One region of the Sporosarcina beigongshangi genome, then DNA from elsewhere that is predicted to be linked to it. Evidence: a T-box and tRNA genes for the amino acid it is inferred to sense, from the RefSeq annotation. Region 1 holds a T-box; the other holds one or more tRNA genes.
What was found. The T-box of region 1 lies ahead of metG (methionine--tRNA ligase). A T-box ahead of a tRNA ligase gene usually reads a tRNA of that ligase, here a tRNA-Met.
Positions count from the first base shown of each region.

Region 1 (6,228 bases):
ACAGGCACATGTGGCAGCTTCGCAACGCGATCCATCACGTCACGCACGGTTTTCCGTTTTTGTACGAGCTGTCCCTCATAGGACAAATGCTGCATTTGACAGCCGCCGCATTCTGAAAATACATGACAAGGTGGCTCAACGCGATCTGGTGATGCTTTCGTCACCTTTAATAATCGTGCAAAGCCATAATTTTTCAACGTTTTGCCCACTTGGATTGACACTTCTTCACCAGGTAACGCACCGGGGATGAACAACGGATAGCCGTCTACTTTCGCAACGCCCGAGCCGTCATGCGTTAAATCCTCGACAAAGACATTCAATTTCTCATTTCGATTTACACTAAAAGACATTATTTTTCCTCCACATTTCAGATGTCTTTAGTTTACCATAGAATCAGGTTTAGCTATTTCTAAAGCGAATTGCTTTGCGCCTCTAATTTAGCCAACTCTTCTCCGATTTTAGCCGTATCAATACGCTCAAACAACGGCTCTACCTTTGAAAACTGATAGGATTTTTTCTTAATAACTTGCCACTTGAAATCCTGTAAGTTCAACATAGCCTTCACTTCATCACTTGAAGTAGGCAGAAATGGCGACAGCAACTGAGCGATATTGGCGATGATATGAACACATGTCAGTAATGTATTATCACAAGCTGCTTTATCCTCCGTCAGCTGTTTCCACGGTTGCTCGTGGTCAAAATATTTATTGGCAGCGCGAATCAATTCAAAGATTTCATCCAACGCCTGTTTAAAATGCCCTTCCTCGATTAACTGACCAACACGGGCGTATAACTTGTTAACATTCTCTTCAATGGTTTCGTTTATTTCTCCCTTTGTATTCTCTCCTCCATATGACTTCTCTAAAAATTTCAATGTCCGGTTAATAAAATTGCCGTACGCACCAAGAAGCTCGGCATTATGACTAGAAATAAATTCTCTCCATGAAAAATCAGTATCACGATTTTCAGGTGCATTCGTTGTTAAAAAGTAACGAATGGAATCTACATGGTAATGCTCTAAAATGTACGGAACCCATACTGCCCAGTTATTGCTGGTCGATAACTTCTTTTTTTCGAGCGTCAAATATTCATTGGAGACGATATGGGTAGGCAATGCTGGATTTTTAATGCCTAACAAGATTGCCGGCCAAATGATGGAGTGAAATGGGATATTATCCTTACCATGGACGTAGTAAGAAATCGTGTCTTCATTCCAAAATTCGTTGACATCATTTCCTGTTTGAGCCGCCCACTCAATACTTGCTGAGTAATAGCCTGAAACGGCTTCAATCCACACATAAACTTTTTTATCCTCGAAACCTTTGACTGGGATATTGACACCATTTCCGATATCTCTAGAAACTGCACGATCTTGTAGCCCCTCTTTCAAATAGCGTTTAGATAATTGTATGGCATTATCCCGCCACGCTTTATTAACATTGGCAGTCTCTACAACGGCTTCAAGTTCTTGTTGGAACTGACTTAATTCAAAATAAAAATGCTCCGTTATTTTCTTTACTGGCCTATTGCCGCATAGTTTACATACGGGTTTGATCAAATCTAAGGGATCTAAAATCGATGAACAATTATCGCATTGATCTCCCCGTGATTTCGCGCCACAGTTCGGACATTCCCCTTCTACATAGCGGTCTGGAAGAAACTTTTGGTCATGCTGACAATACATTTGCTCGATTTCTTTTTTATATAAAAATCCATTTTCCAGCAATGTTAAAAATATTTTTTGCACAGTTTGATGATGGTGCGGACTATCCGTTCTTGTGTATAAATCATAGGTGAAGCCTAGTTTAGTAAAACAGGCGATAAACTCATTATGAAATCGATCTGCTACTTCTTTTACGGTCACACCTTCTTGATCTGCACGGATTGAAATAGGCGTCCCGTTGCAATCACTACCCGATACATACAATACCTTGTCACCCTTTAACCGATAATAACGCGCCAAAATATCACCTGGTAATAATGCTGCAATATGCCCTAAATGCAACGAACCGTTGGCATAAGGCCATGCTCCTCCAATAAAAATACTCATGTTAACCTCTCCTTTTTCTAATAAATAAATGCAAAAAACCTCGCCCTCATCGAATAAATCGATAAGGACGAGGTTTAAAACTCGTGGTACCACCTTAGTTACGCAAACAACTCACATTGTTTGCCTCCAAAAGTACAAGGCTTGAAACGGCCTATATACTTTGACATTTGTAACAAGTGTCAAATCTTGTCGTAGCCTACTAGTGTAAACACGTTCAGTACGCAGCTCAGAGATCATGTTCAAACGATTCGACCGCTTCATTTCCACCGACAGAAGCTCTCTATAAGACATCCTCATTTTACTTTTCCTCTTCATCGCTTTTAGTTATTTCTATTCATAGTAATGAACTTCCTTAAAGAATGCAAGGGGATTCAATGCGATTTTTTCTATCCATCACTTTTCTTCCTCAATCCGCTTCCTCAATCCGCTTCCTCACTGCACTGTCCATTGGAGCAACGACAAAGGCGACAACAAGCCCACCAATAAGAACGATGAATGGTGCGTAAAACATTAGAAAATGTGTCATCAACTATCCCTCCTTATGCATGGTAATTGCCCTTTCCACGAACATAATCTTTATCAAACAAGAACAGGCGCATGAGCAAATACAATGAAGGGATTAGTAGCCCAAGTCCCATGATGAACACGACGATTAGCGAAATCGCCATCGCTGGGTTCGTGAAGCTGTCGTAAATCGTCAAGTATGGGTACAACAAATACGGATAGTGAGATGCGCCATAGCCATAGAAGGCAAAGGCGAATTGCCCGATAAGCAATAGGAACGCCAACCCGTACTTACTGCGTTTCCATAGCAGCCAAACCGTTCCGACAAACATTAGAAATGATACTAAGAACATCGGCCAGAAAGTTTGGATATTGCTATAATGCTCTGGGTTGTGGTTTCTTAGCTCAACAATGATGCCGCCTGCTGTGATCATCGTTGGCAATGCCCAAATGAGCGCATATTTGCGCAGTAGCTTTGTCGCTTCTACATCACGTGCTTTATTGGCGTACCATGTTAAAAACACGGCTGATATATAAAGTGTCGCAGCAATGCTCAGCACAACAATCGCCCAGGTCAATGGACTTGTAAACAGCACCCAATAATCGAGCACGGGATTGCCATCTACCATTTCAACAAAACCGCCTTCTGAAATCGTCAACACAATAGATAGCGAAGCTGGAATGAGTAAACCCGCAATGCCATACATGAAGGAATAGCCTTTATGACCACGTGCCCCATATGTTTCAAAGGCATAATAGGAGCCCCGAATCGCCAGCAAAATCACACCTATACTAACAGGCACAAGCAATGTCGTCCCGTAATAAAATGCCGTTTTCGGGAAAAAACCGATAATCCCTACAAAGAAAAACACGAGGAAAACATTCGTCACTTCCCAAACAGGCGATAAGTAGCGCTGGATAATATTCGTCAAAATACGTTGACGTCCCGTCAGTAAGCTATAGGCATTGAAGAATCCAGCTCCAAAGTCAATCGCGCCTACTAGGATATAGCCAAATAAAAAGGTCCATAGCACCGAAATTCCAAGTATTTCGAGCGTCATAACATATCGCCACCTTTCTCCGTATGACGATCTTCAATTTCACGTTCAACCGGATTATTTCGGAACATCCTCCGCAAGACGACGACACTGCCGACCCCTAGAACGAGATAGAGGAGTGAGAACAACACTAACATCGTATCTACTTGCCCACTCGTTGTTGCCGCGTCCTGTGTGCGCATGATGCCCCGTAGGATCCATGGTTGCCTACCAACTTCCGCCATCCACCAACCTGCTTCAATCGCCAGGATAGAAAGCGGTCCTCCAAATACTATGAGCCAACGGAACCATTTCGTTGTCACCATCTTCCAACGACGTTGTGTACCGAGCCAAAACACGCCAGACAGCACCGTCATCCAGATACCGATCGTTACCATGATGTCGAACAAATAATGGATGTACAAGGGTGGTGTATCTTCTTCCGCAAATTGGTCGAGTCCAATCACTTCTGCGGTTGGATTATTATGAGCTAATATTGATAATGCGAAAGGTATTTTGATCGCATACTTCACTTCTTCATCATCCAACACACCATAGAGAATAAGCGGCGCATTGCCTTCTGTTTCAAAATGCCATTCAGCGGTGGCTAATTTCTCTGGCTGATATTCGGCTAAATACTTCCCTGAGAAGTCACCAATAATCGCGGCTGCTACGGCAAACACGAAACCAACCTTCATCGTCAAATAAAGGGCTTTCTTATGGTATTCATGATTTGACCCCTTCAACAAACGGAATGCTGCAATCGATGCCAGCACAAATGCAGCGGTCATATATGAAGTCACAACTACATGCGCCACTTTTGTCGGCATCGCAGGATTGAACATCGCTAGCAGTGGGTTAATATTAATAAGCTCCCCGTTCACGATATCAAATCCTTGTGGTGCGTTCATAAACGCATTGACAATCGTGATAAATACTGCGGAGAATGAAGCTCCGATGGCTACCGGAATCAACAAGAGTAAATGCTTTTTCTGATTCTCAAATCGATCCCATGTATATAAATAAATGCCCAGAAAAATAGCTTCAAAAAAGAATGCGAATGTTTCCATGAACAAGGGTAGTGCAATCACATTTCCTGCAAGCTCCATGAAATTTGGCCATAATAAAGATAACTGCAAACCGATAGCGGTTCCAGTGACAACACCGACAGCTACCGTAATAACAAAACCACGTGCCCAGCGCCTAGCCAGTAAAATGTAATGTTCATCATTCTTTTTAATGCCAACCCATTGGGCAATCATAATCATAAGTGGGATTCCAACGCCGATTGTCGCATAAATAATGTGAAAAGATAAGGTCGTTTCCGTTAATACACGTGAAAAAAAGACCGATTCTTCATTTCCCATCTAGTTTTCCTCCCTTCAGCTCCCAAAAATCCGTCCGAAAATAGATAATGTCATAATGCCCGCAATAATAAATGCAAGCCACATCAACCATTTTTCTTGTTTTTTATACATTGAGGCACTCCCTCTCTAATCAATTACAACAAGTTTCAACCCTACTTCTTCTTATACCCACTCTACTGCTGAATAATGTATGTATTCGGCAATAGCTGTGAACATTTCATGAAAGAATCCACGGAACTGGGTTACCTATTCGGTAAAACTATGCCATCAATCTGAAGAACTGAACTACCAATTTGCAGAACTTGGCTACCTATTCTACAAACTGGGCTACCGCGGTAAAACTGAACCACCAATTCCAAGAACTGAACTACCCATCCGGCGAACTCGGCTACCTATTCCACAAACTGGGATACCGCGGTAAAACAACGACTACTCCAAAATCTAGTCAATGAAAAAAAGCTGTATGCAATGTCTTTAAAAGACCACGCATACAGCTTTCCCAATTTATACTCTCTTATATCCTATCTTCGTCTCTCAATTCATCCAACGGGGCAAACATATCAATATGTCTATATAAGTTTTGGAATGTCGCCGGAAGAACACCGCCGTATTCCCCATCCAGATTCAACAGCACTTCCTCTGATGATGTGATTGTAATCTTCTCGGCTGCACTTGAAATGACGAGTGGATCGCCAAGATGCTCGCCGCGAAGTGCTAGTGACACAACACGGATGAATTCAGCAATGTTACATTTTTTCAAAATAAGTAATGTGAACTTACCGTCGTTAATACTAGAATTCGGAGCCAACTTTTCAAACCCGCCAATTGAATTTGTCAATCCAACGAGAAACATCATCGCTTCATCATCAAATACTTGTCCGTCATACTCAATCCTCACATGTGAAGAATGAATAGAGGGTAACATTTCAATACCCTTTAAATAATACGCAAGTTGTCCAAGTACCGTTTTCAGCTTACTCGGTACATCATATGTCAACTCTGTCATTCTGCCGCCGCCTGCAATATTGATAAAATGGCGATCATTCATTAGCCCAACATCGACCGGAATTGTTTCACCACGTACAATGATATCAACCGCCGCATCGATATCGCGCGGAATACGTAACGCGCGTGCGAAGTCATTCGTTGTGCCTGTTGGAATGAGTCCGACTTTAGGACGCTTGTCGAATGAACTAATACCTGCAACGACCTCATTTAGCGTACCATCTCCTCCTGCTGCAACAATTAGGTCAAAACCACGTTCCACAGC
Region 1 covers NZ_JAWLIR010000028.1:32,585-38,812, reverse strand. Annotated here, with positions in the region: gene rlmD (23S rRNA (uracil(1939)-C(5))-methyltransferase RlmD) at 1-350, opposite strand, end outside; gene metG (methionine--tRNA ligase) at 410-2,050, opposite strand; T-box leader at 2,111-2,374, opposite strand; gene cydS (cytochrome bd oxidase small subunit CydS) at 2,457-2,576, opposite strand; gene R2B77_RS12780 (cytochrome d ubiquinol oxidase subunit II) at 2,590-3,615, opposite strand; gene R2B77_RS12775 (cytochrome ubiquinol oxidase subunit I) at 3,612-4,958, opposite strand; gene R2B77_RS12770 (diacylglycerol kinase) at 5,473-6,228, opposite strand, start outside.

Region 2 (6,228 bases), on a different contig from region 1:
CTCATAGAACCCGCCTTCCACGACCAAAGCCGACCATCCTGCAAATCAATCAACGCCAAGTCAAGCGTTGCATACATATCATCCAATCCATTCAATGACATCATATAATGTAGCGTATGCATCGCCGTTTCTGGATCCATTTTACGGTCCAAGCATTCTCGCATTAACCGGATTACCTTACGACTCTCCCGATAAGCGTTCAAATCCTGACCCATGCCATCCGACAGCAAAACGGCCGTAAGTCCGTCATGAATCGGAAACACCTCATAGGCATCTCCCGCTTGAAACGACTCACTCCCCGCTGTCGCGACAATTCCGTAATCGAGTGCGAAGCGGACGGCTGAACCAAATGTTAGTTGAATATGCGGGAATGGTTGCTGCTGCACAATCGACTTTGCGACTTGAAACGGCTCGTCGTACATTTCTTCAAGAACAGGTAAAATAAGTCGTTCCGCCACAGTCGTATCCGTTTCAAAATCCGACCTTTTTTCTGGGATGCAACAAACAATACGACGTGCTCCTCGTTCCCCCGATAAAATATCTATTTGAAAATACTCAATGTTTTTCTCTTGAAGTCGCTTGGCAAGCTCATCTTCCGCAGGCTTGTACACAGATAAATCCTCTTTCACTTCATTCATAATCTTATCCAAATGCGTGCTCATATCCCGCAATTGAAGCGCTAGCATTTTTCGACCATGCTGAAGCTGGCCTGTCAATAGACGAGTTGTCGCCTGCTCCTCCAATTCTGTTACAAGTCCGTTAAACCGAATACATTTATACTTTATCTTATCTTCAACGCGATGACGCGAGGCTTTTTTTGTCGGAGAGTACGTCGATTCCCATTCATACAATAGCCTGGCCATATCTTCATCCGCCGATTCCCAGCATTTTGCATAACGAAAACAAGACGCACACGTTTTAGGGATTACTTGGGGAATCGGTTCTTCCTGATTCCCCCTGGAGGAAAATCGTCCGCCAACAAGCGTTGACATGAATTCGGAGAACTGCTGGAAATCCACCAATTGTTCATCCAAACGTTCCGCCAACCATTTTTGACGTTTTTCTGTGGACTCCTGTTTTTCTGGATAGAAGACACTGCGAATAGCCCCTAGCTTTTGCGATGGAATCAATAAAAAGAGAAGCGTCGCAATACCGATTGTGACAAAATGCGAGCTATCTAACGGCAATGTCAAATCATATAGAAGGAAAAAGAGCGATACAGACGCTCCCCCTATTACAATCCCAATTTTTCCAAAACGACTGAGCGTACCTGCGACAAAGCCTGTCATCCCATATACAGCCATCATACCGGTAAATGATAACTCTGCTACTCCAATAATCGCGGCGATAATCATCGCAATCGTTGTTGCAAATGGTAGCCCCCCTATTAACGCAGAAAGCAAAATCGTGAGATGAATAAGTGTTCCAGCCACTGATACATAGCCCAGCATAAGTCCACTCATCCCCGTAGTCGCCATCGCCCCAACTAGACAAGCAGCGGCGAGGCGTTCCGGCGTCCACTTGCCAAAAAAGATTCGATCCACGGGCGGAAATGCGATAAATAGAAAAAAAGTCATGATTAATGCTAGTATTGCCTCAAAACCGATAGATAATTGGATGTTGATAGGCGGCTGCCCTACATACATGACAAATTGCCATGATACTTGCACTAGGATGATACAGCCAGCTACGGTTAATGGCACTGATTTTCGGAAGAACGGGTATCTGACAACTGTATTGAAAAGGGCAAGTAACAGTAGCTGAATAACTGCCTGTCCTACACCTAAAAAAGCACTCCCTACCATCCCTCCAACAAAAACCCACACGAGGTATTTTTTAAAGCGTGCTCGTGCTAGAGCCCAGACAGGAAGGAAAAAGGGCACCGCTGCGTCAAATAACACAGCTTGCGACAAGAAAAAGGTGCCAAACAAAAATAAGGTTGCAACGAGCATGTCAATTTTGTGCTTCTTAAACATTCCGATATACATACGAATTGGCTGACCTACCGGACGTGTCACGCTGTCTATCAATTTCATTTCCCATTCCCCCTATGTCTACTATGCTCCCAGTATACATAGGGAAACGGCGGGAAATTGTCTGTTCGTGACGACTACAAAACAAAATGTTTCGACTCGTTACGAACTATTTTTCTTTTTTCCTACGATAGCTTGACACTATGATAGTTCGCATGTAATATAAATATTGTTGTTCTGGAAGAAGATACAATCACGGCGGCGTAGCTCAGCTGGCTAGAGCGTACGGTTCATACCCGTAAGGTCGGGGGTTCGATCCCCTCTGCCGCCATACTGAAGTAAGCATAGTGCTTGTTGGAGCTAGACATCGGCTTCATATCTAAAAAAGCGACAGACATCGGGATTTCCCCATTGTCTGTCGCTTTTGTATATGACATATATTTTTTATTGAATTGAAACAGCTAGCAAGTTACCCTCTTCTTGCGCCGCGGCCACCGCGTTTCGATTCTGTCGCTCTCTTCAAAGTCGAGAGGCGTTCTTCACTATCCTTCATGAACTTTGCCATTTTCGTTTCAAAATTCTCTGGACGATCCACCGGGCTAGGACGACCACCTTGGCGAGGACGTTGAGGGCGTTGCGGACGTTCTGGACGTTGCTCAGACTCAGGCTTCGCTTTACGAATCGATAACCCAATTTTACCGTCTGTTCCTACATTCATCACTTTCACTTCAACCATGTCGCCTACTTTTAAATGTTCGTTAATGTCTTTGACATAGTTGTCTGCCACTTCACTAATATGGACAAGACCTGTCGCACCCGTCGGTAGCTCAACAAATGCTCCGAAGTTTGTGATTCCTGTTATTTTCCCCTGTAACTTGCTGCCTACTTCAATTGACATAAAAAAAATGCTCCTCCTTAGAATTTAAGCGGGCTCCTTTTAGGAGCCTTGCAACCGTATTAATGATTCTGTCAATTACGCCTCGGTGTAATTGCGTCGGGATTTTTAATTGTGCTCGCACAATTAACTCCCCTAAAAATCCCTGACATCCGCCGGAGGCTTAACGTGAATCAGCAGGGGATTTCTGCTGATTCAAGTAAAAAATACAGAATCCCTACTCTTATTATAGCCAACAAAAAAAGAGTGTCAATAAGACTACTCTTTTCCGTCGTCTTTTTTATCGTTTTTCTTCTTATTTTCTGGCACGGAGAAAATAATCTCATTATTTTCAGACAAAAAGTATTCTTTCCGCGCAAGCTTTGCAATATAATTATCGTCATCCAATTTAACAAGCTGCCTTTTCAACATTTCTTGTTCTTCTTGTACGACTTCAAGCTGCGCAAGCACATCCTTCCGCTGCTGCTCCTTTACCGCCAAAACCTGCTTTTGTTTGATTTGCATTTGTATTAAACCGCCAAAGGTAACAGCTACGATAATGGCAAACACCGTCAACCTGCGATATAACCTTACTTTCCTTGCATTTTTTCGATTTTCTTTCTGTTGCAGGGAACGGACATATTCAGTTTGAATCGTTGCAACCGTTGCCGGCGATTTTCTCTGCTGCTTTTGTTCCAAGTCCCGCACGTCCTCTCATCACATCACCATCGTTAGTCTATCGATTATATATCATTTCTTCCTCTTATTAAAGAGGTTTCTCGAAATGATGCGGAATAGCTTCACGAATGGGGTGAAAAGAAACACGACAATCTTAATTATCATACGAAAGACTTGCTGGATAATCGACATAACCAACCGAATAATGAACCATAACGGTTTGATGAAAATCATCAAGATGATTCTCCCGAGCAAACGGCATGGCTTATAAAATAAACTAGCATACAATAGCAGTCCACTAATCTGCGCAAACGGGTCATACATTCGCCATGCCCCGTCCCGAACAAGAAAAAGGACATAAAATGTCCCGCATCCGACAACAAACCAGCCAATGACCTCAAACCATACCGCACGCCTTCTAATGAATGACTTCTTTCCGGCATGCGCAGTTCCAGTCCCAATCATATCCATGAATGCCCCGGCAACAATACCTGTCCCAATCATTGCAAGTAGACTAAGAAACTGAACGGATAGACTCATCCAAACAATTTATGGAGGAAGTTCCGCGAACCTGCTTCTTCTTCGTCATATTGGATGGTGGCAACCGTGCCTTCCAATGTGAGAAGTCCTTTATCGACATCGAGATGGACGATGCGCAGTTCCTCTCCGCGTATTTGCAGCAATCCTTGCGATGTCCGAATCAAAAATTCTTCTTGATCGAAGCGATCGATTGATTTTACTGATGTGAGATCCATCCTCTTTCTGTTGCGCATTGTCACAACATGATCACCTGATGGGATTGTGTACGTAGGACTGTCCGTCTGGAATTGCATATGATGCTTCCCCCTTCGCTTGTATGTTCACAGTCATCTTATGCTAAGGACTAAAAAAACATGACAGGAGAATTTCTCTGTCATGTTGGTTAAGTTCATATCGATTGATGAACTTTTTACTTGTTTAATATACCCGAGAGAAGAGATTGGAAAATAAAGAATAGAGGGCTTTCTATAAAGAGTGTAAGTCCCCGAAGATGTAATTTCGGGGACTCTGGCACTTTGTACGATGTATTCCTTCTTTACTTTTTTAAAATCACAAATGGAAACACTAGTAGATAGGGAAGGCTTCAGCAACCAAAATTGCAGCTTTACAAATGCTACCAGCCCCTCTCTCAAAACCGAAAATCAACATCGTAACAATAAATGTGCTACATCCATGTCATCCTGGATAATATCAAGGTATCTTACCATGACGCTTTCAGGGCTATGATTGAACATCTTCATCTAAAAAAAATCCAATTAATAGGGGTAGTTTTGTTTTAGCAGAAGGAAGAGACCATTCGTTCCCACAATGGTTTAATTTTAACTGGGTCTGCAACGCAAGATAAAACCCATTCAGTTTCATTGGACAACAGTTCACATATAAGCTGAGCTGCATGTTTATGTTTTTGGGGTGTCATATTCTTAAAGACCTGATTAATGACACGGACGACGCCTTCTGGAAGTGATGTCTCAATTGTTTTCATTCCCAATTGTGCCCTGTCCGGATTGTACCTGTGAAGTAACACTCTTGATAAATGCGTCATGACATGGTGGAGCATACTTACTAACCAAATATCATTGCCCCGAGCAGACGATTTCTTATATTGAAAAAGGAACCATGCAACATCGTCGACAGCATCCTGAAACTCATTATCGGATAATTTCAGATTCTGGTTTTGTTTGAATTTCTCTAATTTATTGTTTGGATCGAAGAGGACTTTCATGAAATCCTTTTCGATATATGTGTGTTCTGTGACCGTAAACAGGTCTATATGCACACTTGCTTTGCTAATTGCCAAAACGCTTCGAGTTCGTCCAGTGTCTAGTCGGCCAATCGTGATCCACACACAATCGGAAACTATGTAAATTTATCACGCGTGTTGATTAACCAAAATTATACAGTGTTCAATTGATTTATCCTCCATTGAAAATCTATGGTTTCATTCAAACTAATACGCCACTCAATTGGCAGCTCATCACAAAGAAACATGCGTGTAAAACCTGCAAATGATAAGGGTTTTATGTGCTTTACCTTACTTCCTTGTACATGAATAAATTTCAGTAAAACATAGGCAATCATAGCCGCAAACAATGACTTCGAAAATACGTTTCATAATCGCGTAATCTAACGTTTTCATATGCTTTGACAGTGATGAATGATCCACAGAAATAAGTCCTATACTTGGACCCACATCGGCTGCGTGACGGAGGCTCTTCCATTCATTTGTTGCAGCACTAATCAAATATGAAATGACTGTAGAAACCGTGCATTTTCGGGCTGTATCTGTATAGTTAAACTCCGTTAAAATAGCCTGTAGCTCTGCTTCTGAAAGAAATTTTTGAATCAGTGTGTGGGACGTGGTATTCTTGTTCATGAGAGATTCCTCGTTTCGTCAATGTTGGTGTGGTAACTTACATTGTACAAGAGGGTCTCTCTTTTTTGTAGTTATTTATTGGTAGAAACTAGATAATCAACACGCGTGTTAGAATGTAGGATTTCATTCACTGTCTCTACAATTTCCATTGCTAACTATGTGCATCTTTATCTGAACCTTTTATTGATGTTTGAATGATAATGGTTTTTTGATACTCAGTATTTATATTTCCGAATACGTGCTTATATCTATGTCAACAACGGATTTAATTACATTTTTTGCAATGGACT
Region 2 covers NZ_JAWLIR010000039.1:40,119-46,346, reverse strand. Annotated here, with positions in the region: gene R2B77_RS15235 (SpoIIE family protein phosphatase) at 1-2,036, opposite strand, end outside; tRNA gene R2B77_RS15230 (tRNA-Met) at 2,231-2,304, shown strand; gene R2B77_RS15225 (S1 domain-containing RNA-binding protein) at 2,443-2,871, opposite strand; gene R2B77_RS15220 (septum formation initiator family protein) at 3,127-3,546, opposite strand; gene yabQ (spore cortex biosynthesis protein YabQ) at 3,598-4,065, opposite strand; gene yabP (sporulation protein YabP) at 4,062-4,358, opposite strand; gene R2B77_RS15205 (hypothetical protein) at 4,841-5,362, opposite strand; gene R2B77_RS15200 (hypothetical protein) at 5,597-5,938, opposite strand.
Region 2: it has a tRNA-Met gene. The T-box ahead of metG (methionine--tRNA ligase) is inferred to sense a tRNA for this amino acid. The anticodon was not compared.